Regions from separate parts of the Dyadobacter sp. HNCC25DJ186 genome, predicted to be linked through region 2. Evidence: riboswitches for the same ligand, from Rfam matches in the RefSeq annotation. Region 2 holds a riboswitch; each other region holds the start of a gene.
What was found. Region 2 has a riboswitch for cobalamin ahead of AC1XUO_RS16250 (hypothetical protein). Riboswitches for the same ligand answer to the same signal wherever they lie in the genome.
Positions count from the first base shown of each region.

Region 1 (7,932 bases), 330 kb from region 2:
AACCAAAATTATCCCGTGATCGCCAGCAACGGCATATCCCTGCATACCGCCTTTCAGCGTGCTCCCGTTTACGATTGAAAATATATCAGAATCTGCAATATTTTTTTCTCGTGTAAGGAAAGATATATTGCCATTGTTTTGAGAAAAATTACCTTCATTGATTACAAAAACGCCTTGAACATAAGTCCCTTCAGGTGCCGGATCACTTTGGTTACAAGACCACGCAATGGCCGATATAAGTGTTACGGTTAAAATGCTGCTAAGTGGTTTTTTCATTGTTTTGGTATTAAAGTAGTCGTTAAAATGTTTTGTTAGCGTTAATTATTGGAATAAAAAGTCGTCCGATATCATCGGGTTGTTTTTGCAGAAAGTAATAAGCTGACAGCAAAATTACGGCCAGGCATAGGATTTCCGTTAATGGTTTGGTAAAAAGTATTATAAATGTTATTAATTCTTACTTGAAAAGAAGCTCCGAAATGCGGCCCGTCAAAGTTGGTTTCAAGGATAAAATTTTCAAGTAAATAAGCGGGCGCGGATTGGCTATGGTCAGCGGTTGTAAACCTTTTAGAGATGATTTGAAGCTGATTTGTCAGGCGAAGATTTTTGTATTGCATGAACATAGTAACGTTCCCACCATGCAAAGGAATATGTGGTAACTGCTTGCCGACGATATCAGAGGCATAAGCATCGTAAATTTTTTCCTGTGAAGTATTTGTCAGCATGTAGTTCACTGTACTTCCAAATTTCCAATACTCCCAAGTTCCTTTCCAGCCAAATTGCGCTTCAATACCACGGGCTATGACTAATTGTAAATTCTCGACACGAAAATTGCTTGTCGGATTCCAATAAAGCCAGTTGTCAATCCGGTTGTGATAAACACTTAAATTTGCGGAAAAGCTTTGATTTTTATTAAAAGCATAAACCGCTTCTGCACCGAGTTCTTTATTAAATCCGTTTTCAGGTTTGATATCCGGATTTCCCAAATCCTTCCAATAACGCTCGTTTAACGTTGGAACGCGATAACTTCTGCCAAGCGAACCTCTTAATTTTATGGTGTAAGGACGGTTTTGTGTAAGCCGATATTCCGCTCCCAGGGATGGCGTGAACGGTGGATTGTAACCGGTTACAAATGCCTGTCTCAGATTAGCGGAAATCAACAGTTGCGAAGTTGCCTGCCAACGTGTCAATACAAAAACATCACCGCGATTTTCTGTGATTACAGGCCGCTCGTAGTTTTCAACTTGTGTTTTATAATGCGTAAATTCTCCGCCTGTCTGTATTTGAAAGGTGTTGCCTGACTTTCCGATTTTCCAATCAAATGTGCGTTCCGCACGAACTCCATAGCGGTCCGTGACAGCATGATCCAGTTTTGAATAATCACCGACGGCATAATCAATAATATCCCGTATCCAGGAAGTTCGCACCGTCCACCCTTCAAATTGATAACGAAGCATCGATCTGGACGATTTGATTCTAGTCATTTGTCGCCCGGCAAGGTTTTCAGGATTTGTGGTCAGTTTATTATCCGTTACCCAGACGTGCCCAGACAATTCATGTTCGTTTTTTGTAAAAAATAAATCCTGAACCAAACCCTTTTGGAAAGTTGTAGCAGGACTTATTGCTTCACCGTTCCGCTCAGGATGGCGATAATCATTATTCATGCTTCCATCGTAGGCAGCCGTTTTTCCTGAAAAATTCCAGTTGTTATTAAGGCGTGTTCCATACTTAATCGTCGCCTGTGTCTGACTGTTGCGAAAACTTTCCTGTTGCCGTCCAATCATAACCTGTAAACCTGCCTGAGGTTTCAAACTTCCCAGCAGAATACTTCCACCAACAGCATCGGTTCCGACCACGCTTGCCGAAGCGCCATACTGAACGGATAATTGGTCAAATCCTGCGACTGGGATGGTTGAAAAATCAGTTTGTCCTAACGTTGGAAGATTGATATTTAGTCCATTCCAAAGTACAGCGGTATGGTTAGGTGATGTTCCCCGGAATGCAACCGTGGATAATTGTCCCGGGCCGTAATTTTTAAAAATGACTGCCGTATTTAAAGAAAGTAAGTCAGCGATATTCCTGAAACGAAATTGTTCAAGCGTGATCGAATCAATCTTTTGAATTTTTAATCCGCTCATAAACCTTTCCGGCGCGAAGCCATATACAGTCATTGGCGACAAAGAAATCGAGTCATTTTGGGCAACAGCATTCTCATTCACTGCCAAAAACGACAGCGTTGCAAGAAACAGACAACGAAAATTTTGTCTGTCAAACACCTGAAAAGTATAAATAAATCATAACAAACAGTTTTGTGATTTTTCCTCCGAAAATCAAAACGTTGAATTATTTCTGGCAGGTCTCCTGGCTCGTTTTATTGATCAAATACCTTCCCGTTTGAACAGTGGTAGTGCAGATTCAGATCAATTTTTTTTAAAAACTCACAGTTGCGGGGACAGCTCCCGTTTTTCGCGGGATTCCCTTTTAAGCCGTTCCGTAGCGGTTAACTAACTTCTGGCACCAAAAACTTTACAAAGGTAAGTAATTAATGCGGCGCGAACACACTCTTGGCATGAAGTAAAAGTCGCCTTACAAATTTGGATGTCTTATCTTTGTACAAAATTTTGATCATCTTGTTGACCCGCACCGCAAATCGTTTAGTAATTTCCGCACCACAAAAAGGGATTCTTTTGATGCTGGGTGCTTCCTTTTTCTTCGCGCTGATGTCAGCTATTTCAAAATGGCTGAGCAAAGATTTTCATATTGTTCAACTCGTATTTTTCAGAAATATAATCGGCGTATTATTCATTGGCGCCAGTATTTTGCAACGGCCAATGATCCAAAAAGGTGGAAAACTCCGCCTGCTGATATTCAGAGGCGTAGTCGGAACGCTTTCTCTGTACCTACTTTTTTATGCCATCAAAACACTTGGTCTGGGAAGGGCGTCGACTTACCAGTATACCTATCCGATTTTTCTCGCCTTTCTTTCGTGGCTCTTTCTTGGAGAAAAATTGAGGACAAAAGAGTGGATAGCGATCTTGCTTGGTTTTGGTGGGATATTATTTGTATTCCGGCCCGATTTATCGATGTCTTGGAGAAATCATATTATCGGTTTGGGAAACGCACTGCTGACCGCTGTTGCTTATCTGGCCATTCGCCAGCTCGGACAGGTCTATGATACGCGGGCAATTGTTTTATCATTTATGCTCAGCGGTATAGTACTACCTATTTTCTCCATGATTATCGGGACCTATTTTCCACACGAAGGCCTGGATTTTCTGATTGGTACTTTCCGATGGCCGTCTACATTGGCGCATTGGTTGGGATTTCTTGCTTTGGGAATCACAGCGATGATCGGACAAATTATGATGACACAATCATTCACTTTCGACAAAGCCGGCCGGATAGCGGCAGTAGGTTATTCCAATATTTTGTTCGCCTTGTTTTTTGGGCTTTGGCTGGGAGAAGCAATTCCTACCATTCCTATGATCATCGGTATGCTGTTAATTATTGGCGGAGGCTTGCTGGTTTCGCTTTCAAAGGATAAAACAAAAAATAAACCCGCCACGAATACACAAATTTTCACGAATGATTAGTGGAAATTCGTGCATTCGTGGCTTGAAAAATTTATCATTTCGATTCGTTGAAAAGCAATTTATTTCCAAACGGATCAATAACTTCCATCGTTTTTGCATTCCACGGTGCATCCTCCAATCCGGGACGATTGAACCGGTAGTTCATTTCCAGTAATTCCTGGTGAAATTCTGCCAGTCCGGTACATTCAATAAAAACTTTGCTGCCAGGTGTGCAATCACCATGATGTTCTGTCAAATGCAGGACTATTCCATCCCTTGATACCTGAAGATAGAGCGGAAAATTATCACCAAACCGATGCGTCCAGTCAATAGTAAAGCCGAGCCAATCCACGTAAAACTCCGAAGCTTTGGCTTCATCAAAAATTCGTATTAGTGGAATAACTTTACTTGCTTCCATAAATTTTCGGAATTAATTGGATTTAGGTATTGGCTTAAACGGGAACCGTAATTTATTTTAAATTCGCTCAAAAATGCGGACGAAAAAATTATTTATATAGAATATTCGTTTTATACCTGAACGCACCTGATCGATAATGAAACGACTGACTTACTCAATTATTTTTTTCTGTGTTTCAATAACAGGATTAACCGCCTTTCGCACCGAGCGGACCGCTGAAATGGCGAATGAAATTCAATGGCTGACGATTGAGCAGGCTTATGCCAGGAATCAAAAGGAACCCAGGAAAATATTGGTTGATATTTATACAGACTGGTGTGGCTGGTGTAAAGTGATGGATCGGGAAACTTACAAAAATGCAGAAGTGATCGAGTATATCAATAAAAAATTCTACGCCGTAAAATTAGACGCAGAACAAACCGAACCAATAACGATTGGCGATCAGAAGTTTGAATTTATGCCTCAGGGAAAAAAAGGTGTCCATCAGATTGCGCTGGCTTTGACAAATAATCAGCCAAGTTATCCGACGACTGTTTTTCTGGATGACAAGTTTCAAATGATCCAGCCATTGCCAGGGTATATGAAAGCGAAGGAATTCCATGAGGTGATAACTTTTTTTGGTGATAATTTTCACAAAAAAGAATCATTCGAAGATTATAAAGCAAAGACTTACAGGCAGATTTATACCGGTAAGTAAAATTAATTGAGAAAAGTAAATGGGCAGACGATCGAAATCATCTGCCCATTTTTATGTTTATCTGAAAAATCAAGTCGCGGACTCATCCCATCGGGATATCCTGTTTATAGAAAATAGTGGACACCACTCAGATCTTGACTTCTTCGGAGTCGCCTGATATGAGAGAAAAAATAATCAAAATCAACGTGCTCCAATGAGGTCTGAATAATTTTAAAATTAATACGAATCGCCTTCCTGCATTCTTTCTGCATTTTCAGCAATACGCAGACGCTCGATGAACTCAGCGATATCACCTTCCATTACTGCCGGCAAATTATACACGGTGTAACCGATACGGTGATCTGTGATACGGCTTTGCGGATAGTTATAGGTACGGATTTTGTCCGACCTGTCTCCGCTGCCGACCATGGATTTTCTTTGTGAACTTACCGCGTCATTATGCTCTTTTAATTTGATCTCATAAAGACGAGAGCGTAAAACACCCAAAGCTCTTTCTTTATTTTTTAATTGAGAACGTTCATCCTGGCAGCTAACAACCAATCCAGACGGAATGTGTGTTAGACGCACCGCCGAATATGTTGTGTTAACTGACTGTCCACCAGCACCGGACGACATGAAGGTATCAATCCGAACGTCGTTCATATTGATCTGAACATCGACTTCTTCCGCTTCCGGCAATACTGCAACCGATGCCGCAGAAGTATGAATTCTTCCCTGCGATTCTGTTTGCGGAACGCGCTGAACACGGTGAACGCCGGATTCAAATTTCATTTTTCCATATACATCATCGCCTTCAACTTTACAGATAATCTCCTTATATCCACCATTTGTTCCTTCTGTAAAATCCATAATGGACGCTCTCCATCCCATTTTTTCAAAGAAACGCTGATACATCCGGAACAAATCTCCTGCAAAAATAGAAGCTTCGTCACCGCCTGTTCCACCTCTTACTTCGAGAATAATGTTACGACTGTCGTTCGGATCTTTTGGAATCAGCAACTCTTTAATGATCAGATCCATTTCTTCCATTTTTGGAAGCAATTCATCCAACTCTTCTTTTGCCATCTGACGAAGTTCTTCGTCTTTTTCCGTAGCGATCATTTCTTTCGTGCCGGCGATGTCTTTTTGTAGTTTTTGGTAGATTTCGTATTGCTCTACGATCTTGCCCAAATCCTTATATTCCTTGCTTAACTTGGAATATTTATTTGAATCGGAAACGATTTCAGGTTGTATAATTTGTTGCGAAACTTCTTCGAAACGTTCTTTTATGGCTTCTAATTTATCTAGCATATCGCGTTAATGTCTTTTGGCATTGCATATTCGGGCGACAAAGATACGCATTTTAGGTTGAAGAATGTTTTTCGTACGTTCGTTGTCTGTTTTGAATTACAAAGTTGTAAATGATGTTGATTAAATATGCGGGAAAAAGCTATTAGCATTCTCAGATTTGAAGCCAAAGTTTTACTTGCCGCCATAACTTACTATAATAACTAATGAACCGAATTATATTCTGTATCGCTTTAAGTTTGTGCTTTTACAGCTGCAACAACAAACGCCTGGATAATACAAAAGAGCTGGCAACTGAAATTAAAGCTTCAAAAATCGTCCGTGTCACCAATACACAGCTAATTTATACTGTGGATGAATGGGGCAAAAAGATTTCCAAATTGTCTCAAAAATCTCTTCTGGAAGCGTTGGCTAAAAATCCGGAAAATGCTTCCGAACTCTGTGCAGACCCTTCCAAAGTAGCGATAATCGGTGCTTTGGAAAAAGAATATGGTGTAAAAATATCACTTTTAAGTGCCACGGACACCAGCAATATAAATCTCAACAAAAAAGAACAGGAGCTTTTGCAAGCTTATTTGTACAGTGCGAAGAGCAATGCGTCACTAAGTGATAACGTTCAGCCGCTGGACGATACCACGGTGGTTTACAATGTTCCGGCCGATCTTCAGATCTGCAAAACCTGTATGGGTGACAAGACTCCTTCATTTGCCTTATGGCGATTGTTTTTTGACAAAAAAGAAATTTTGAGAAAAGTGGATGTCAAAAAGCTGAAAGATTGAGTGGTGCAGTTTTTATATCTGAGTCTGTAACCTGTTGAAATAATATTTATGAATAACTCAGAGATGGAACTTCACGAAAGCCTGGATCGCTTCCGCGAAAATAAAAAGATACCGAAGGTCATAGAAAATGAAGTTTTAAAAGCACTGTCATTTTATCCTGAATTGCAGAGTGTTCCGATTGATTTTGTGTTTAAACAAAACATAAAAAAATCAGTAATGCAGGCCCAGCCCAAAATCGAAACAATGTTTTCCTCACGGAAAAACCGGGCTTATCAGATCAATATAAGTGCCTTATTTAAACTCACGCATACGGCGATTCCCATTCACCAGATCCCGGAAGACATTATGGTCGGTTGGATCGGCCACGAGCTGGGGCATATCATGGATTATCATAACCGATCTATTTTTGGTATGATCCGTTTTGGTTTTGGGTATCTTTTTTCTACAAAATACATCCGACAAGCAGAAAAAACAGCCGACACTTTCGCCGTTACACATGGTCTTGCTTTTTATATTATCGAAACCAAGAATTTTATCCTGAACCATGCCGAATTGCCGGAAAGATATAAACAGAAAATAGCCCGTTTATATCTTTCGCCGGACGACATCGTTGAGCAGGTTAGGCTGCTGGAAGCGCAAAAACCTGCGTTATGAATTTGAGTTAACAAAAGCCTCAAATTCTAGAAAATCTTCTTCTTTCATGACACGCGGAATTTTTACTTGTCCACCAAGTTTTTTGGTTGCCTCGCTCCATTTATGAAATGTCGATTCAGGAATCAGCACAACTTCAATTCCCTTCAACGCCTTTCCGCGTGCCACTTTGTAGTTTTTATTGCTGTTTTGTAAAGCATTATCCAGCGTTTCTGACACCTGTACACAATCCGGGAATTTATCCGAGCTGATATACCATTTCAGAATAAATTCGTTTTCCCTGTTTATGGCCGCCGCAATAAACTCTGTCATGACCACGTCGTAATCTTTCTCTAAAATCCTGATCGCATCGTTCATCTGGTTCACTGAAAGCTGCTCTCCTACAACATTGAGGTAATGTTTTGTTCTGCCGGTAATTTTAATTTCAGCTCTCGATTTATCCGTAATCATAACTGTATCACCGATCATATACCGCCAGGCACCGGAAACCGTAGAAATTAACAAAACATAATTTTCATTTTCCTGCGTCTC
Region 1 is NZ_JBXHAS010000005.1:396,517-404,448, reverse strand. It holds gene AC1XUO_RS17790 (DUF5074 domain-containing protein) at 1-276, opposite strand, end outside; gene AC1XUO_RS17785 (TonB-dependent receptor plug domain-containing protein) at 348-2,273, opposite strand; cobalamin riboswitch at 2,332-2,534, opposite strand; gene AC1XUO_RS17780 (DMT family transporter) at 2,628-3,590, shown strand; gene AC1XUO_RS17775 (glyoxalase superfamily protein) at 3,625-3,987, opposite strand; gene AC1XUO_RS17770 (thioredoxin family protein) at 4,124-4,684, shown strand; gene prfA (peptide chain release factor 1) at 4,901-5,974, opposite strand; gene AC1XUO_RS17760 (hypothetical protein) at 6,178-6,750, shown strand; gene AC1XUO_RS17755 (hypothetical protein) at 6,799-7,404, shown strand; gene AC1XUO_RS17750 (GH3 family acyl-acid amido synthetase) at 7,399-7,932, opposite strand, start outside.
Region 1: linked by a shared signal. The riboswitch ahead of AC1XUO_RS17785 (TonB-dependent receptor plug domain-containing protein) and the one ahead of AC1XUO_RS16250 (hypothetical protein) in region 2 are both predicted to bind cobalamin.

Region 2 (7,932 bases):
AAGGGTAAAACGTAAAGTCCGCAAAGAGAAAGCTTAGCGTTCTTCGCGTTTTAACCGCGCGGCGTCCGCTTACCTGCTTTGCGATGAATTCAAATTCATTACAGTAACGGTTTTGCTGCAGAGAGCTTTCATAAAGTTATTAATCACGAAACAAAATTCCTTATTGGGTAACTTTGCGTGAAACCTTTAGACGCGAAATTCTTCAATAAGTATTCAATAAACTCAAATCGCTCTCCCCAATACAAATGCACATAAGAAGCAAACGTATTCAGTTTTCGGAAAAGCTGCGTTTCCACCTCAATTCCTTTGGCATTTTTAATAATGACAGATTCAGCACGCAAAGCATTTTCCACCAATCTGGAATAATGAAATTCATGTCCTTTCAATTCCAGATCATTCCAAAGAATGGTTCTATAACCCAATGTCAATTTAGAATTTTCCATAGAAGTCGAGCAATCCAAAATGCCTGCCATTGAATAATTGAAGGCCTCGGAAGTAATAATTTCATTCCCCAAATACATCAAACCGCCACATTCCGCAAAAGTTAATCCGCCATTTAAACAATACGATTGAATACTTTCAAGCATTGATTTATTTGCGCTTAATGCATCTGAAAACAATTCAGGATAACCGCCAGGCAGGTACAGGAAGTCCGTTTCAGGAAGTTCCTTATCATGAATCGGACTGAAAAATGCGACTTCCCCAAAAGAAGAAAGTACTTCAATATTTTGGTGATAAGTAAAAGTAAAAGCTTCGTCCCGGGCGATAGCTATTTTATATTTTTTTGCTGAAACAGAATTTTGAGATATGGCTTTTGATTCTATTTTGGGAAGAATATCTCTCGTAGAAATTTCCAGTAACCGATCAATATTTATCGTTTTAGGAATCTCCTCAGCCAGTTTTTCAATAATTCTTTCATAATCCGTTTCAGCAGAAATGTGTAATCCCAGATGCCTGGAAGGTATTGATAGTACATCATTTTTTGGCAAATATCCCAACGCCTCAATACCAACTTCCTCACAGGCTTCCTGTAAAAACCGGTAATGCGAAGTGGTGCTAACAAAGTTGAAAATCGCGCCAACAACACGAATTCCTTTATAGAAATTTTTAAAACCATAAAGCAAAGGCGCAGCAGAATAAGCCATAGACTTCCCATTAATGACCAGGATCACCGGAATATCCAGTAACTCAGCAATCGCCGCGCTGCTTCCCTTCATTTTATCGGCACCATCAAAAAGTCCCATAACACCTTCGGTTACTGAAACATCGGCTTTCTCAGAATACTGTTTATACATATCGCGGACATGAGCCTCCGAAGCCATGAAAGTATCCAGATTTATCCCTGGATTTCCTGATGCGGTTGTATGGTGTTGTGTATCAATATAATCCGGCCCGCATTTGAAAGGTTGAACCGTTAACCCTCTATTTTTCAAAGCCCGCAAAAGGCCGAGGGTAAGGGTGGTCTTACCGGAATTACTGGAAGGAGCTGAAATGAGGAAATGAGAACTTTGCATACGTTTAAGGTTACACAGAGAACTACAGAGCTAAAAAGAGGTACACAGAGGTTTTGTTTCGGAGACCAAGAAAAACTCTGTGTATCTCTTATTTACTCTGTGGCCCTCTGTGTAACCTATTAACTACCTATTTCAGGACAGGCAATATTACGTTGCTACTGTTTTTTAGGTCGTGGTGGACGGTGATTTTGGCGGATTGGAAATCGGATTCGTTGGCTTCGAAGATGTTTATGAATTTTTGTGGGTTACGATCAACCAGGGGGAACCAGCTGCTTTGGATTTGTACCATTACGCGGTGACCTTTTTTAAACGTATGTGCAATTTCATTTAATTTGAACGACACTTTTTCAACTTTATCTTTTAAGAATGGCTCCGGTTTTGAGAAGCTGTTACGGAATTTTCCACGGAATACTTCTGCACGTACCATTTGCTGGTAACCGCTCATGTCCATTGGCTTCGGCTGTCCGCGCTGTACTTGTGCGGGTACACTATCCGGCCATACATCGATCACTTTTACAACAAAATCAGCATCCGTTCCGGTAATTGAAACAAAAAGATTTGCTGTAATTTCTCCTGTCAAAGTCATGTCTGAGCTTAATGAATCTGTTTGGAAATAAATTACATCCGGGCGGCGGGACGCAAAACGCTGATCTTCGGCCATGTATTTATTATTTCGATCGCCGCTGATTTCGTTGGTATACGGAACAGGTTTGGCAGGATCGCTAATGTATTCGGTAACGGCTTTCGCTGCTTTTGGTTTTTCAGCTGAAAGCTTTCCTTTGGATTGAAAATAAAATGTTTCCGGCTGACTGTTTTTTGGCGGCCAAACATCATAATTTCTCCACTGGTTAGAACCCGTTTCAAAAACCGTTGCTTCGGCCTGGTTAAATTCTCCCTTATCTTTCAAATAAAAATTGAAAAATCTGGTTTCGATTTCGTTTTGGTAGAATTGGTTTAAATCTGCGCCAAACTGATAATCTGCAAACGATTTCCAGCTTGGAGAAGCCCAGCCGCCGTGTGTCCATGGCCCCATAACCAATCTCGTATTATTGTTTGGTGATTGTTTTTCGATCGCCGAATACGTTTTTAAAGCGCCGTACAAATCTTCCGCATCAAACCAGCCACCAACAACCATTACCGCTGGTTTAATATTGTTCAAATGTTTTTTGATATTTCTGGATTGCCAGAATTCGTCATAAGTATCGTGAGAAGTAACTTGTCGCCAGACACTTTTCGGGTCAGAAAAATAAGCGTTTGTATTCGCTTTTTTTAACGGACCGAAATCAAGGAAATATTGATAAGCATCGCTGAAATCAGCATTGAAAAATGGTTTGTAACTTTCTCCGTTCGCACTTTTCGGACCATCAAAGTGACTGTAAAATCCGAAATTATCCATCAGGAAAAATGCGCCGTTATGGTTACAATCATCTCCTAGAAATTCATCTGACATTGGTGCTTGCGGGGAAACTGCTTTCAAAGCCGGATGTGCATCAGGTAAGGCTGCCGAGGAATAATAACCAGGAAAGGAAATTCCATAAATCCCCACTTTGCCATTGGAAGCCGTATTTTTCAAAAGCCATTCAATGGTATCATAAGTATCGCTGGATTCATCGACATCCTGTTTCGTTTTTTTATTGTCAATGGCCGGTGTCATTTCACGGAAATTCCCTTCGCTTTTATAACGGCCACGTGCGTCCTGATAAACAAAAATGTATTTTTCTTTCATCAAAATGCTATTCGGACCGATGCGTGGACGGTAATTATTCACACCATAGGGGCGACAGGAGTAAGGCGTCCGTTGCATCAAAATCGGGTATTTTTCATCAGTATCGCGTGGTGTGTAAATGGCGGTATAAAGTTTCACACCATCCCGCATTTCAATAAACTGTTCCGTTTTCTGATAATTTTTTCTTACCCAACCTGTGTCGGGCATTGCTGAATTTTGAGCGTTTGAAAGCAGAGGAATTAATAAAAAGAGCAGGTAGAGGATTCTGTATTTCATTGGATTTGCAGTTTAGCGCGAACGGTCGACGCGACAAAATTACATGAAGAATTGAGTTTGTCGTTATTGGCGGATTTTAAAAAGGTTACAAATTAATTTAATCATCTATAAAATTTAATAGTAAGTTTGCAGCCGTTAAGTGGTGTGTGAAGTAATATTTACTTTACACTTAAAAGGGAATCCGGTGAAAATCCGGAGTAGTACCCGCTGCTGTAAGTTCACTAAAAAGTCACAACATTTTTGCCACTGGGAGCAATGATGAATGATAGAATGAGTGAATGGTTGATAATGCCAAAATCTGGCGCGCTCCAACATTCTATCATTCACTCACTCAAAATTCAAAATTAATTTCCCGGGAAGGCGTTGTTTGACTGAACGAGCCAGAAGACCTGCCATTTAACATCATATTCGGAATGCTTTCGGGAAAAAAGGCGTGAGGTTACTGGTTTGACAGCGGTATTTTGTTGTCAGGTTGCTTCGTATTGTATTTTCCATAAGTTGCCCGTAATGTGATAAACGGGTTTTTCTCAATAACTTATGTGAAAGGAAATGATCAATTATTTACTTATCGATTCTCTTCTTCTGGGCGTTCAGCATTCTTTTGAGCCGGATCATATGGCGGCGGTTTCTGTTTTGGCAACTGAAAAAAATCAAAAACCAAAAGATCGCTTGAAGTTAATCTGGCGGTCGTCGCACTGGGCGCTTGGGCATTCATTGACGCTAATTCTCTTTGCTTGTCTGGTTTTGATATTGAAATCAACAATCTCTCTGAATGTTTCTGAAAAGGTCGAATTGGTAATCGGGCCTTTGATGATCTGGCTTGGAATTGTTGCCTTTCGCCGGAATTTCAGAAAGCCTGATGTGGTAGCTCAACCGGTAACAGAACAAAAATTCAGTCGATCTTTTTGGGTGGGTATGGTACATGGACTGGCTGGAACGGGTGGTGCTTGTGCAGTTGCATTAACCTTGGCTGCAAGTGATGCTTATACGGCTGTATGGATCATCATTCTACAAAGTTTCGGGATCATTTTCTCCATGTCGGCTTATGGATATTTCTTCGCTTTCTCCATTAATAAATTTGCTGCAAAACGGGATTCTGTTTTGAAAATTATCAATTATGTAGTCGGGACTTTCTCCATCATTATTGGATTGATCACACTATACGGCGCTTTTCAGGACTAATTTTCCAGCGCATTTTTTCTGTTTTCGGCTCGCCCAGATAAAAATCTATTTTTACATATCCATACCAATGAATTGCAATTTTTACCACTCAACCATTCATCAACTCACGTTTGCAGGTCTATTAGCCATGACCGCCACTTTCTCCGCGCAAGCGCAGGAAGTGGTTTTATCTGATTCTACAAGAGAAAATATTTTGAACCCTGTGGTCGTAACCGCAACACGTTATGAAACGCGGAAAGAAAAAATTCCGCAAAAACTGGATATAATTACGCGTCAGGATATTGAAATGACACCGTCCAATGACCTGACGGATATCGTGCGGAAAACGGCCGCAGTGGATGTAATTCAATATCCAAATTTATCATCGGGTATCGGTATCCGTGGTTTTCGTCCTCAGTTTTCAGGGTTAAATCAGCGGACTTTGTTACTGATTGACGGACGTGCGGCAGGGGCAACCAATTTGTCTCAAATCAATCTGAACGGTGTTGAAAGAATTGAAGTTTTGAAAGGCCCAGCCTCATCACTGTATGGTTCTCAGGCAATGGGTGGTGTGATCAACATTATTACCCAACGATCAAAAGGAGACACAAAAGGAAACGGTTTTCTGGAATACGGTAGCTTTCAGTCTTACCAGGCTGGCTTGAATGCAGGAGGCAATTTGACCAAAAAGCTGGATTACGATATGTCCTTTTCTTATTTTGAAAGATCAAAAAATTACAAGATTGGGAAATGGAATTTGTTCAGGGATGCTTTTGATTATAATACAGTTCGGAAAAATTATACGGCTCAACCTGTTCAGGATGTTGATGAAACACTGGCGGACGGCGCGACGAGACCTTACACGAAACTTCATTATTTTACAGGTTCTTTGAGATTGGGTTACCAGTTAAATGACAATTGGAGAATTGATATCCGTGGTGATAAATTCCAGGCGAAAAATGTAGAATCGCCGGGAGAAATTTCTTCGGGAAGTACAGAAGCCAGTACCAAAGACGTTGATCGTGCAGCTTTTGATGTTTCACTTACCGGGAAAATTGGGAATCATAGTCCAAGCTTGAAGGTGTTTACTTCGGAAGAAAATACGAAAAATTATACACTCAATGTTTCCGGCAAACCTGTTGTGCCTTTCCGCTCTGCTGAACTTGGAAATAATTGGAAAGGGATTCAGGTAAAAGATGTCTGGTCGATTGGAAACCATTCTTTAATTGTTGGATATGATTATTTGAATTCTTCCACTGAAAGTCGCCGCTGGACAAATGATACAACGGAACGCGCGCCAACGCAACCAGCCTATGCATTAATTTCTTCTGCATTTTTTGCACAAGCCATGTTGAATTTCGGTCGCTTGACTGTGCAGCCGGGTGTTCGTTATGACAATATTACCTTTGATGTAAAGGAAACAGCACTCTTGCCAACCTACAAATCGGGTAAAAAAACGAATCCCTTCACGAGCCCAAGTCTTGGCATAAGTTATGAACTGGTTCCGACTTTATGCGTAAAAGGAACAATCGGCCGCGCTTTTGTGACCACGGACGCTTACAGCGTGGCGGGATATAATGAAGTGCGTGATTCAAAAGGAAGAATTGCGGTGACGGCCGGGAATCCGGATCTGAAAAATGAAAGCAGCCTGAGCTGGGATCTGGGATTGAGTTTTAACAAACCGAAGGCGGGTCTTTCTGCAAACGTTACTTATTTTTCAACCAAGGTAACGAACCGGATTGCCAAGGTGATCAAAACGGTAAATGAGCCGCTTGCCAATAAAGATGTGATCGTTTCCCGTGCGACTTTTGTCAACGCGGCGAATGCAGAAATTAATGGTTTGGAAACAGAAGTGACGTATGATTTTGGAGCGTTATCCAATTACAGGTATTCGTTAAGAGCTTTTGTTAATGCAACGTCCATGTTCAAAGCAACAGAAGATATTGTAGGTACAGACGAATCAAAAGTTACCCGCGATATTCAAAATGTAGCTAAAAACACGTTCAACTACGGTTTGGAATATGATAATTTGAAATGGCTGCGTCTGCGTTTATCAGGTCGTTCGATTGGAACGCGTATGGATATTGATTATACTGATCCGATTAATCCGGTTATTGATTATCCTAAATACATGGTTATTGATTTTACAGCCGCTTTCAAAATCGCTCAAAAACATACACTGGCTTTGAAAGTAAATAATGTAACTGATGAGAATTATTACGAAAAACGTGGTTACAACTTACCAGGCCGCGCCGTATCCGTGCGATATACCGTATCATTTTAAGGTTTCAGATTTGACTTTTGGTTACCAAAATGTAGAATTGAGTTTTAAATAAACAATAATATAAATCCTTCATCCGTACTTTTAGGGTGAAGGATTTTATTTTTACAATACCTCTTAATCCAAATCATCATGAGACAACGGATTTACAACCTGATTTTAACTTCAATTTTATACCTGATTATTGTTTCAGTTAGTCAGGCGCAATCGGCGTTTAATGTGGTGCCGCTTGGTGTAAAAGGCGGCGGCGCGGAAGGAAATCTTTCGGCATACATGATCGCGCCTGTAAATTCCCAGGCCTATGTTTGTCTGGATGGTGGGACGGTTCGTCAGGGAATTGAAGTGGCAGTTGCCAATGGCGCGTTCGCTGCTACGGCAGATCAGGTTTCAAGAAGTTTTATCAAAGGATTTCTTATTACTCACGCACATCTTGATCATGTTTCAGGTATGATCACCAATGCGCCTGAGGATACTGCGAAGTTTATTTATGCATTTCCAAAATGTCTGGAAATTATAAAAAACCACTATTTCAACTGGCAGAGCTGGCCGAATTTTGGAAGTGAAGGTATTAATCCTTTGAAAAAATATACTTACAAACCATTGTCAGAAGGCCAGGAGATCCCTCTGGAAAATACAGAAATGACATTAAAAACTTTCTCATTGAGCCACGGAAATCCGTATGAAGGCGCTGCTTTTTTAATTCAAAATAATGGAAAACAGGTTTTGTATTTTGGAGATACCGGCCCGGATGAGGTTGAAAAATCAACGAAACTGCAAAAGGTTTGGGAAACAATTGCTCCCCTAATCAAAGCAAAAACGTTAACAGGGATATTCCTGGAAGTGTCTTATCCAAATGAGCAACCGGATAACAAACTGTTTGGTCATTTAACACCAAACTGGATGATGAAAGAAATGGAAAAACTCGCGATCCTGGCAGGTAAAGAAAATATGCGGGATTTAAAGCTCATCATCAC
Region 2 is NZ_JBXHAS010000005.1:66,117-74,048, reverse strand. It holds gene AC1XUO_RS16260 (cobyrinic acid a,c-diamide synthase CobB) at 144-1,514, opposite strand; gene AC1XUO_RS16255 (CocE/NonD family hydrolase) at 1,642-3,516, opposite strand; cobalamin riboswitch at 3,640-3,927, shown strand; gene AC1XUO_RS16250 (hypothetical protein) at 4,066-4,698, shown strand; gene AC1XUO_RS16245 (TonB-dependent receptor plug domain-containing protein) at 4,766-6,961, shown strand; gene AC1XUO_RS16240 (MBL fold metallo-hydrolase) at 7,091-7,932, shown strand, end outside.

Region 3 (7,932 bases), on a different contig from region 2:
ACAACCCTCGTTATAGCGACCTATAACTGGGCAGAGGCATTGTATTGCTGTCTTTTAAGTGTGGCCCGGCAAACAATTTTGCCGGCAGAAGTGATTATTGCGGATGATGGATCTGATTATAGAACCAGGGAAATAGTACAGCGGTTTCAGGATAGTTTTCCCGTCCCTATTATTCACGTCTGGCATGAGGATCTGGGGTTCAGAAAGACCATTATTCTCAACAAAGCGGTTTTGCGTAGTAAAGGAGAATATTTGATTCAGATTGATGGAGATGTAATACTGCATCCAAACTTTATTCAGGATCATCTCGCGGCAGCTGAACCAGACTGTTTTGTCCGTGGTAGCCGGGCAAGACTAACTGCTGCAAAAAGCACTGAGATATTGAATTCTTTCGATGCAGATTTACGATTTTATTCTCCGGGCGTCTATCATCGGCTTAATGCAGTCCGACTACCTTATTTCAGGTCTCTCGGTGAGCGGAAGGAAATGAAAAGCCGAAGTGTCCGGGGTAGTAATCTGGCTTTCTGGAAGTCAGATTTTATAAAAGTCAATGGCTACAATAACGCGTTGAATGGCTGGGGGCATGAGGACGAGGAGCTGGCTGCGCGATTTATAAATAATAACATCGTCAAAAAAATAGTGAAGCTCAGTGCGGTTCAATTTCATCTGCACCACCAGGAATTATCCAGGTTAAATGAATCACATCACAGCCAAATCTTACAGGAGACATTAACTACGAAATCTAAATTCTGCCCTAACGGATATGAAAACCTCCACTAAAACTTCCCTTATTATTTCGACTTACAACTGGCCGGAAGCACTAAGGCTATGCCTTCTAAGTGTTAAAGGTCAATCAGTTTTACCCGATGAGGTTATCATTGCCGATGATGGGTCAACCTGTCAGACCGCTCAGGTGATTGACTCGTTGCGACTGGACTTTCCGGTCAGGCTGGTACACATCTGGCAAAAAGATGAAGGTTTTCAGCTTTCCAAAATTCGTAACAAAGCGATTGCAGCGAGCTCCAATGATTATATTATTCAGATCGATGGTGATCTGATTTTGCATAAACACTTCGTAAAAGATCATTTGGAACTCAGTAAGCGCGGAACATTCGTGACAGGAAGCAGAGTACTTATGAGCCGACAGCTTTCTGAAAAAATATTGCGTCTTCAAAAAAATACTATCTCGATTTTCGAACCAGGGTTAGGTAATTTGTGCAACCGATTTAATGTTAGCTGGTTAAGTCGCTATTTGGCAGATCGTTACAAGCCAACTGATGTTTTTGCCTTGCGCGGTTGTAATATGGCCTTTTGGAAAGAAGATCTTGTACGCGTCAACGGTTACAACGAATGTTTTCATGGATGGGGCAGGGAAGACAACGAAATTGCCGTGCGGTTGATCAATTCCGGTCTTCGGAAAAGAGCGATAAAGTTTGGTGGGATTGTTTTTCACCTACATCATCAGGAGGCGGACAGGAGTGGTTGTCCTGAAAATGACCAATATCTTCGTAATGCTTTGCAGAGTAGATCAGTTTATTGCGACCGGGGAATTAATCAGTACTTTGCCGTTATGGACCAAGTTCAGGTTTATGGAAATGAATTGAGCCTTGTGTCAAATGGCTAATAATCAGCTGATATCTATCGTAATTGTAACCCGCAATGCCGCAAAATACTTGCAGCGTTGCCTGGACAGTATCTTTCTTCAAAAATATCCTTGCATAGAAATTGTTCTCATGGATGGAGCCAGCACGGATGAAACGATTTCTATAATCGAGAAGAATGCTGACAGCATTGCTTTTTGGAAAAGTGAAAAGGATAACGGGATTTACGATGCGATGAACAAAGCTCTGGACATTGTCAAAGGTAACTGGGTCTACTTTCTGGGGGCTGACGATATTTTAACACCAGATTTTTCGCTTTTTGCGGAAGAATTGACGGATCCAGGTTGTATTTACTACGGAAGTGTTCAAAAATCTGGCAAGAAATATTTAGGCAAACTTTCACCTTATCAGCAGGCCAAGACCGGTATTAACCACCAGGCAATAATTTATCCGGCAAAATTATTCTCTGTTAACAGATACGATACAACTTATCCGATTTCCGCAGATCATGTATTAAATATGCAGTTTAACAAAAATGAAATTTTCAAGTTCGAATTTAAAGACTTTGTTGTTGCAATTTTCAATGACACCGGCGTCTCCTCTGTTCAAAAAGATCGGATTTTTGAACAGAGAAAAGGACGGTTGATCCTGAAATATTTTGGGTTGAAAATATTTCTGAGATTTCAGTTTAAGATGCTGAAAGCAATGGTGTTCGGTGCCTGACATTACTTTTTACTGAAATCAATACCTTTTTGCCTGTCAAAAATAATTTTGGGAGGAAGATCCAGTACGTTTGCCTGTAAACGTTCACGCCATTTTCTTTTCGGGATTAGTTTTGCCAAACCAAGCAAGAGTCTGCAATACCAGTGTTGAAGTGATTTGCTGTCTTTCTTATTTTCTTGCCGTAACAGCTCTTTCTGTTGAGTCAGGTATTGGTCCCTTTGATTAAAACTTTTCTGATTTTCATTTCTCAGTCGAAAGCCAGCCAGCATAAAAGATGTCGTGTATAGCTTTTCGAAACGAAAAAAACGGAGCCATAACTCAAAATCTGCGGCAAGTGAATAATTCTGATCGATATAAGCACCTGCTTTTTCCCATAACGCGCGCCGCCAGAACACCGATTCCTGCTGTATAAAATGTCCGTCAAATAGCCGTAAACGGCTTGAAGACCAGCACTGCGAATACGGCTGATGATCATAAATAAAAGGATGCCCGCCTTCATCAAAATAAGTGTTGCTGCCCATGATCCATTGCACGTGCTTAAATTTTGAAAATATTTCCGCCGCTTTGAAAAGACTTTTTTTGTGGTACATATCATCCGCATTGATCCAGGCCATAATTTCTCCGGAAGATTTTTCGAAGCCTTTTTGTATTCCATGATATAAACCTTCATCCTTTTCACTGATCCAGTAAGCCAGCTGTTTCTCATATTTTTTAATGATGTTCAGAGACTCATCCGTGCTGCCGCCATCGATTATGATATATTCCAGATTCGGATATTCCTGTTTGAGCACTGAAAGAATGGTTTCTTCCAGATATTTCCCCTGATTGAAGGAAGGCGTTACGATCGTAATTTTTGGTAAATTGGAATTCATATTCAAAAAAGAGGCGCGCAAATTCAGCCAAAATTGTATGTCAGGTCAGCTTCTACCATATTTTTCTAAATCGTAAGCCTGGGTTCACGAGTCAATAAAGGATCGCCCACATACGACTCGTAGATGTAATCGTCAGCATCAAAAAATTCCGAAGCGAGCACCATTAAAATCGCATCGTCTGTAAATTCATACATTTGATGCCAATCCGTTGGTTGTAAAATCAGACACTGATCCGCCGAATTCAGAATGAACTCCTGCTTTTCCAAGCCGGTATGGTTGTAAATTTTACAGCTCCCCCTCAAACAAATCGCTGCCTGCACCGTTTTTTTATGCCGATGTCCGCCACGTACTGAATCATCAACGCCGTATATGTAAAAAATGCGCTTGATCTCAAACGGAATAACGCGCTCGATCACCGTCAGGTTTCCGCGTGTATCTGTGAAGGTTTTCAAGTTAAGTATCTGAGCCACCGAATGTAAAGTTTGGGTTATAATTTGCTTCGTTTAAAGTAGTTTTTATAAGAACCGGTCAGCAGGAATCTGGTTCGTCGCGTCAGACTGATTTTTATCCATTTTAAAGGCAATGGATTTTCGTGAAGAACCGCACGATTATCTATCTGTTTTATCTGCTGCTCTGCCGCTTCAAGTGCTCTTGCATACGGCACATACGCTGAGTTAATTACTCCTTCCTTTAAAAAATACTGCTCTGCGGTAAGCCTGAAACTATAATTCTCGCAGTATCTGAAATCGTGAAAATGATAAAAAACAAGAGGAACCTTTGGTGATTGTGCGTTTGAAATCCAAGTCCTGCCAGCAACGCTTTCATAGTCATAATCCTTTGAATTCCAGGGAGCGACACCTCCTCCGATATGCTGCAAAACGTGAACACCTTCGAAGCGTGTAGTCCAGTCATCCAGATACTTTTGATCACCAAATTTTCCGTCTTCGAACCGGTTGAAACACCAATCCAGACAGGCTTGTCTCCACCAGTCGAGTACTTTTAGGCCAGCTTCGGTATTTTTAAAAGTGACGAACTGGACACAGTAAATGCCACTTAATTCAGACTGATCATATTCCTGACTATACCGGTGGCTCGTAATCAGAACAGCATTATCTCCCATCTCATCGGTTAAAACTTTTGGATCAGAGAAAAACAATAAATCTGCGTCAAGATAAGTACAATGGTCTAGCTCATACTTGTGGATACAGTGCCAGACCGTAGACGACGTACATGTCCAGCAATATTCACCCTGTGTGCGACCTTCTTTTACAGAAAGCAATTCCTGCGTTTCAAATTCTTCCAAAGAAATGACGATAACATTGGAAAGATTCAGGCGCGTTAATATTTCACGGCTTTGCTCGTCGAAAGCAAATATATATAGTTGAAAATCAGAGGTTTGTTTTAATAACGAATAATACATCGCCAGACCTCGTGAAAGATATAACGAATTGAAAAGTGTGCAAAAATTCTGCATGTAATCAAAAAATAGAGACGCGGGTTATAACGTAAACACAAATATTACTGAATAATATTTATGGAGTTATTTAAATTTTACCAAATCAAAAATTTAATTTTAGACGGGTATTTTTGTAACCGCATGAGTATATTACTACATAAATAAAATCCTAACTTGCGCTGCACTTTAATTTGGTGATATGTCATTGTTCAAGCTGAAAAAGAAGGAAAAAAATAGATATGGCTGGTTCGGAAATTATAAGAGCTGGGAAGAGCTTGTCGCGCGTTCGGGCGGGTATGAGTCTGATAATATTCTGGAAATTACAAAAGATTCACTGCTGAAAATTAAGAATGGTCAGGCGGTATATGAGCGTGACTCCGTGCTGTTTGACAAGAAACTCTATCCGTACTCCATTATTTCAACATTGCTGTTCGCTGCTATCGAATGTGGAGGGGAGTTAAATATTATTGATTTCGGAGGTTCGCTGGGAAGTACCTATTATCAGGTAAGAGATATTATTCCTCCTTCGGTGCAAATTCACTGGAGTGTTGTTGAGCAAAAGGAATACGTAAAGTGCGGGCAAGAGCTGTTTCAGGACGACGTATTGAAATTTCACTTTGATATCGCTGAAAGTATGGCTGACACAAAGGCTGATATTTTATTGCTTTCCAGTGTTGTTCAATATCTGGAAAAACCGCATGATTTCCTTAATGAAATTAAAACTTACGATTTTAAATACATTCTTTTCGATCGGACATCTTTCATCAAAAACGACCAGCCGGACCGGTTGACACTTCAAATCGTTCCGCCCGATATTTATAAGGCTGAGTATCCGGCCTGGTTTTTCAACGAAAAAAAATTGCTTGAACATTTTACGGATTACGAAGTAAAGGTTGAATTTGAGTCCTATGTTCCCGGCGAGCAGGATATTGAAATCGATGGTGTAAAAGCCGGATATGATAAAGGATTTTTTCTGGTCAAAAAGTAAATTCCCCATTAGAAGTTCTGGAAAATTCATTTGTAAAAAACTTAAAAAGACTAAAAACCAGGAAATGTATTCTTCTTTTAATCCTATTTAAGTGATTGGTACGGAATTTTCTAAGCGGTTACTCGTTCAAGAAAACTCTCCAACATTCGTTATCGCATTTAAGTTAATTATTTCGAATAAATAGCCTATTTTTGTCCGGTAAGAAGTTTCTTGTGTCGTTGTTGTTCATTAAGATTTTGCTAATAAGGGGAACCGTGTGTGATTCACGGACTGTCGCGCAACTGTAAGTAACATTTAAAATGTTATAAGTCAGATACCTTTTTATGATGATACTTCCGCGCAGGAGTTAGTCAGGTTTTGGTATTTCTTCATTCAAATATGTACTGAACGTACATTTTGGTTTATTGATTATTTGTTTCCTGCCTTATTTTCTCTCCTGTGTTCGCGTTTTTGGCAATGTATTATGACAAATCTGAACATACTCAATATCAAAGTTGTAAATAATTTATTTGTGTATAAATGAAAATTAAACTTTTCCTTTTTTTACTTGCTGTTTTATCTTTCTCTGAGGTGTATGGTCAATTTGTTATTAAGGGAAAAGTCAGGGATACGACGAGCGGCCAGCCTTTACCGGGAGTCAGCGTAAGTATCAATGAATCTACCGGAAGCATAACTGATTCCAACGGACTTTTTGAGATACAATCGGATCAGAAAATAGATGCACTGAAAGTAAGTCATCTAGGTTATGCAACACAGGTTTTATACATTTCAGACTCTGGTCCGTTCGTTGAAATTTCCCTGTCGGAATCTGCCGGACAGGATCTGGATGAAGTGAAAATTTCTTCCAAATATTATAAAGAGTATAATCTCAATACAGTTTCCAGCGCGCTCAGATTACAGAGTCCGCTGATCAACCTTTCTCAAAATATTCAGGAAATCGGCAGTGAAGTGTTGTATGACCAGGCGGTTTTCAATATGACCGACGGCGTGACACGGAATGTGAGCGGGGTGATCCGACAGGAAGTTTCAAACAATCTGGGGCCGTATATGTTTATGCGCGGCGGGATGGTTTCCACGCTTCGGAACGGCATCGACCTGACACCAATTTATAGAGGCCCGGTTCCTGAAGATGCCGCGATTATTGACCGCGTTGAGTTTATCAAAGGCCCATCCGGATTTATGAATAACATCGGCGATCCTGCCGGAACTTTTAATGTCATGACCAAACAACCAACCGGTGGGCGACATTATTCAATCAACGCGATGCTTGGCAGTTGGGATTTTTTCAGAGCTTCTGCTGATCTGGACGGTTTGCTGGATAAAAAAGGGAAGCTCCAATACCGGCTGAATGTGATGGCCATGCGCGCTAATTCTTTCGTGAACACAGATTTTAATAAACGCTTGCTCGTCGCACCGGTGATCAAATATGTGATCAGTGATAAAACAACGGTATCGGTTGAATACATGTTACAAAAATTCAGCTATGCGCTAATGAGCCCGATCGTGATGGCGCCGAACAGTTTTGGGAGTTTGCCCAACGATTTCACGATTAATGAAAAAAGCCTGGATCCTTTTAAGGTATCTGACCATACCGGTTTTTTGACTTTTACACACAGTTTCAATAAAAATTGGAGTGCAACGGCGCGTGGATCTTTTATGCGGAATCAGTTGGAGGGAATTTACATGTGGGTGACCGGCGTTAACATTGCTAATCCCAATATCCTGCTGCGAAATCCCAAATATGACCTGAACCGCGCTACTGTTTTTTCCCAGCAGGTGTTTGTGAACGGAAGGGTAAAAACGGGCAGCATGGATCACCAGATATTAGCTGGTATCGATGTAAATCAGAAAAAATTTATCGCAGATAGTTACGTTTCCTACGATACCCAAACCAATGATGCAGGAATTTCAACGCTTACTTATTATCCGATCGACATTTCAAATCCCGAGCTTGGTGCACAAATTCCTGACTACCACACGCCCGGAGGAATACATAACGGGAATACCAATCAGGAAATCAGCTACTATTCTATTTACGCCATTGACGAACTTGCTTTTTTTAGCAACAAACTGAGACTGACGTTGGGTGGTAGATTTACCGCTGTTAAAACAAATAACAACGTGTCAAAAGTCGTAACAAAGTCAGAGGATCAGAGCGTTACACCTCGACTCGGTTTGAGTTATAGCCTGACGCCTAATCTATCGTTTTATTTACTTTACGACAGAACGATTGTTCCGCAGACGGGTGCGACGGTCAGTGGCGATGTTATCAAGCCGATGACCGGTGTAAAT
Region 3 is NZ_JBXHAS010000002.1:166,119-174,050, forward strand. It holds gene AC1XUO_RS05595 (glycosyltransferase family 2 protein) at 1-780, shown strand, start outside; gene AC1XUO_RS05600 (glycosyltransferase family 2 protein) at 764-1,624, shown strand; gene AC1XUO_RS05605 (glycosyltransferase) at 1,617-2,324, shown strand; gene AC1XUO_RS05610 (glycosyltransferase family 2 protein) at 2,327-3,196, opposite strand; gene AC1XUO_RS05615 (sugar 3,4-ketoisomerase) at 3,262-3,666, opposite strand; gene AC1XUO_RS05620 (glycosyl transferase) at 3,684-4,670, opposite strand; gene AC1XUO_RS05625 (methyltransferase, TIGR04325 family) at 4,852-5,640, shown strand; cobalamin riboswitch at 5,846-5,979, shown strand; gene AC1XUO_RS05630 (TonB-dependent receptor domain-containing protein) at 6,160-7,932, shown strand, end outside.
Region 3: linked by a shared signal. The riboswitch ahead of AC1XUO_RS05630 (TonB-dependent receptor domain-containing protein) and the one ahead of AC1XUO_RS16250 (hypothetical protein) in region 2 are both predicted to bind cobalamin.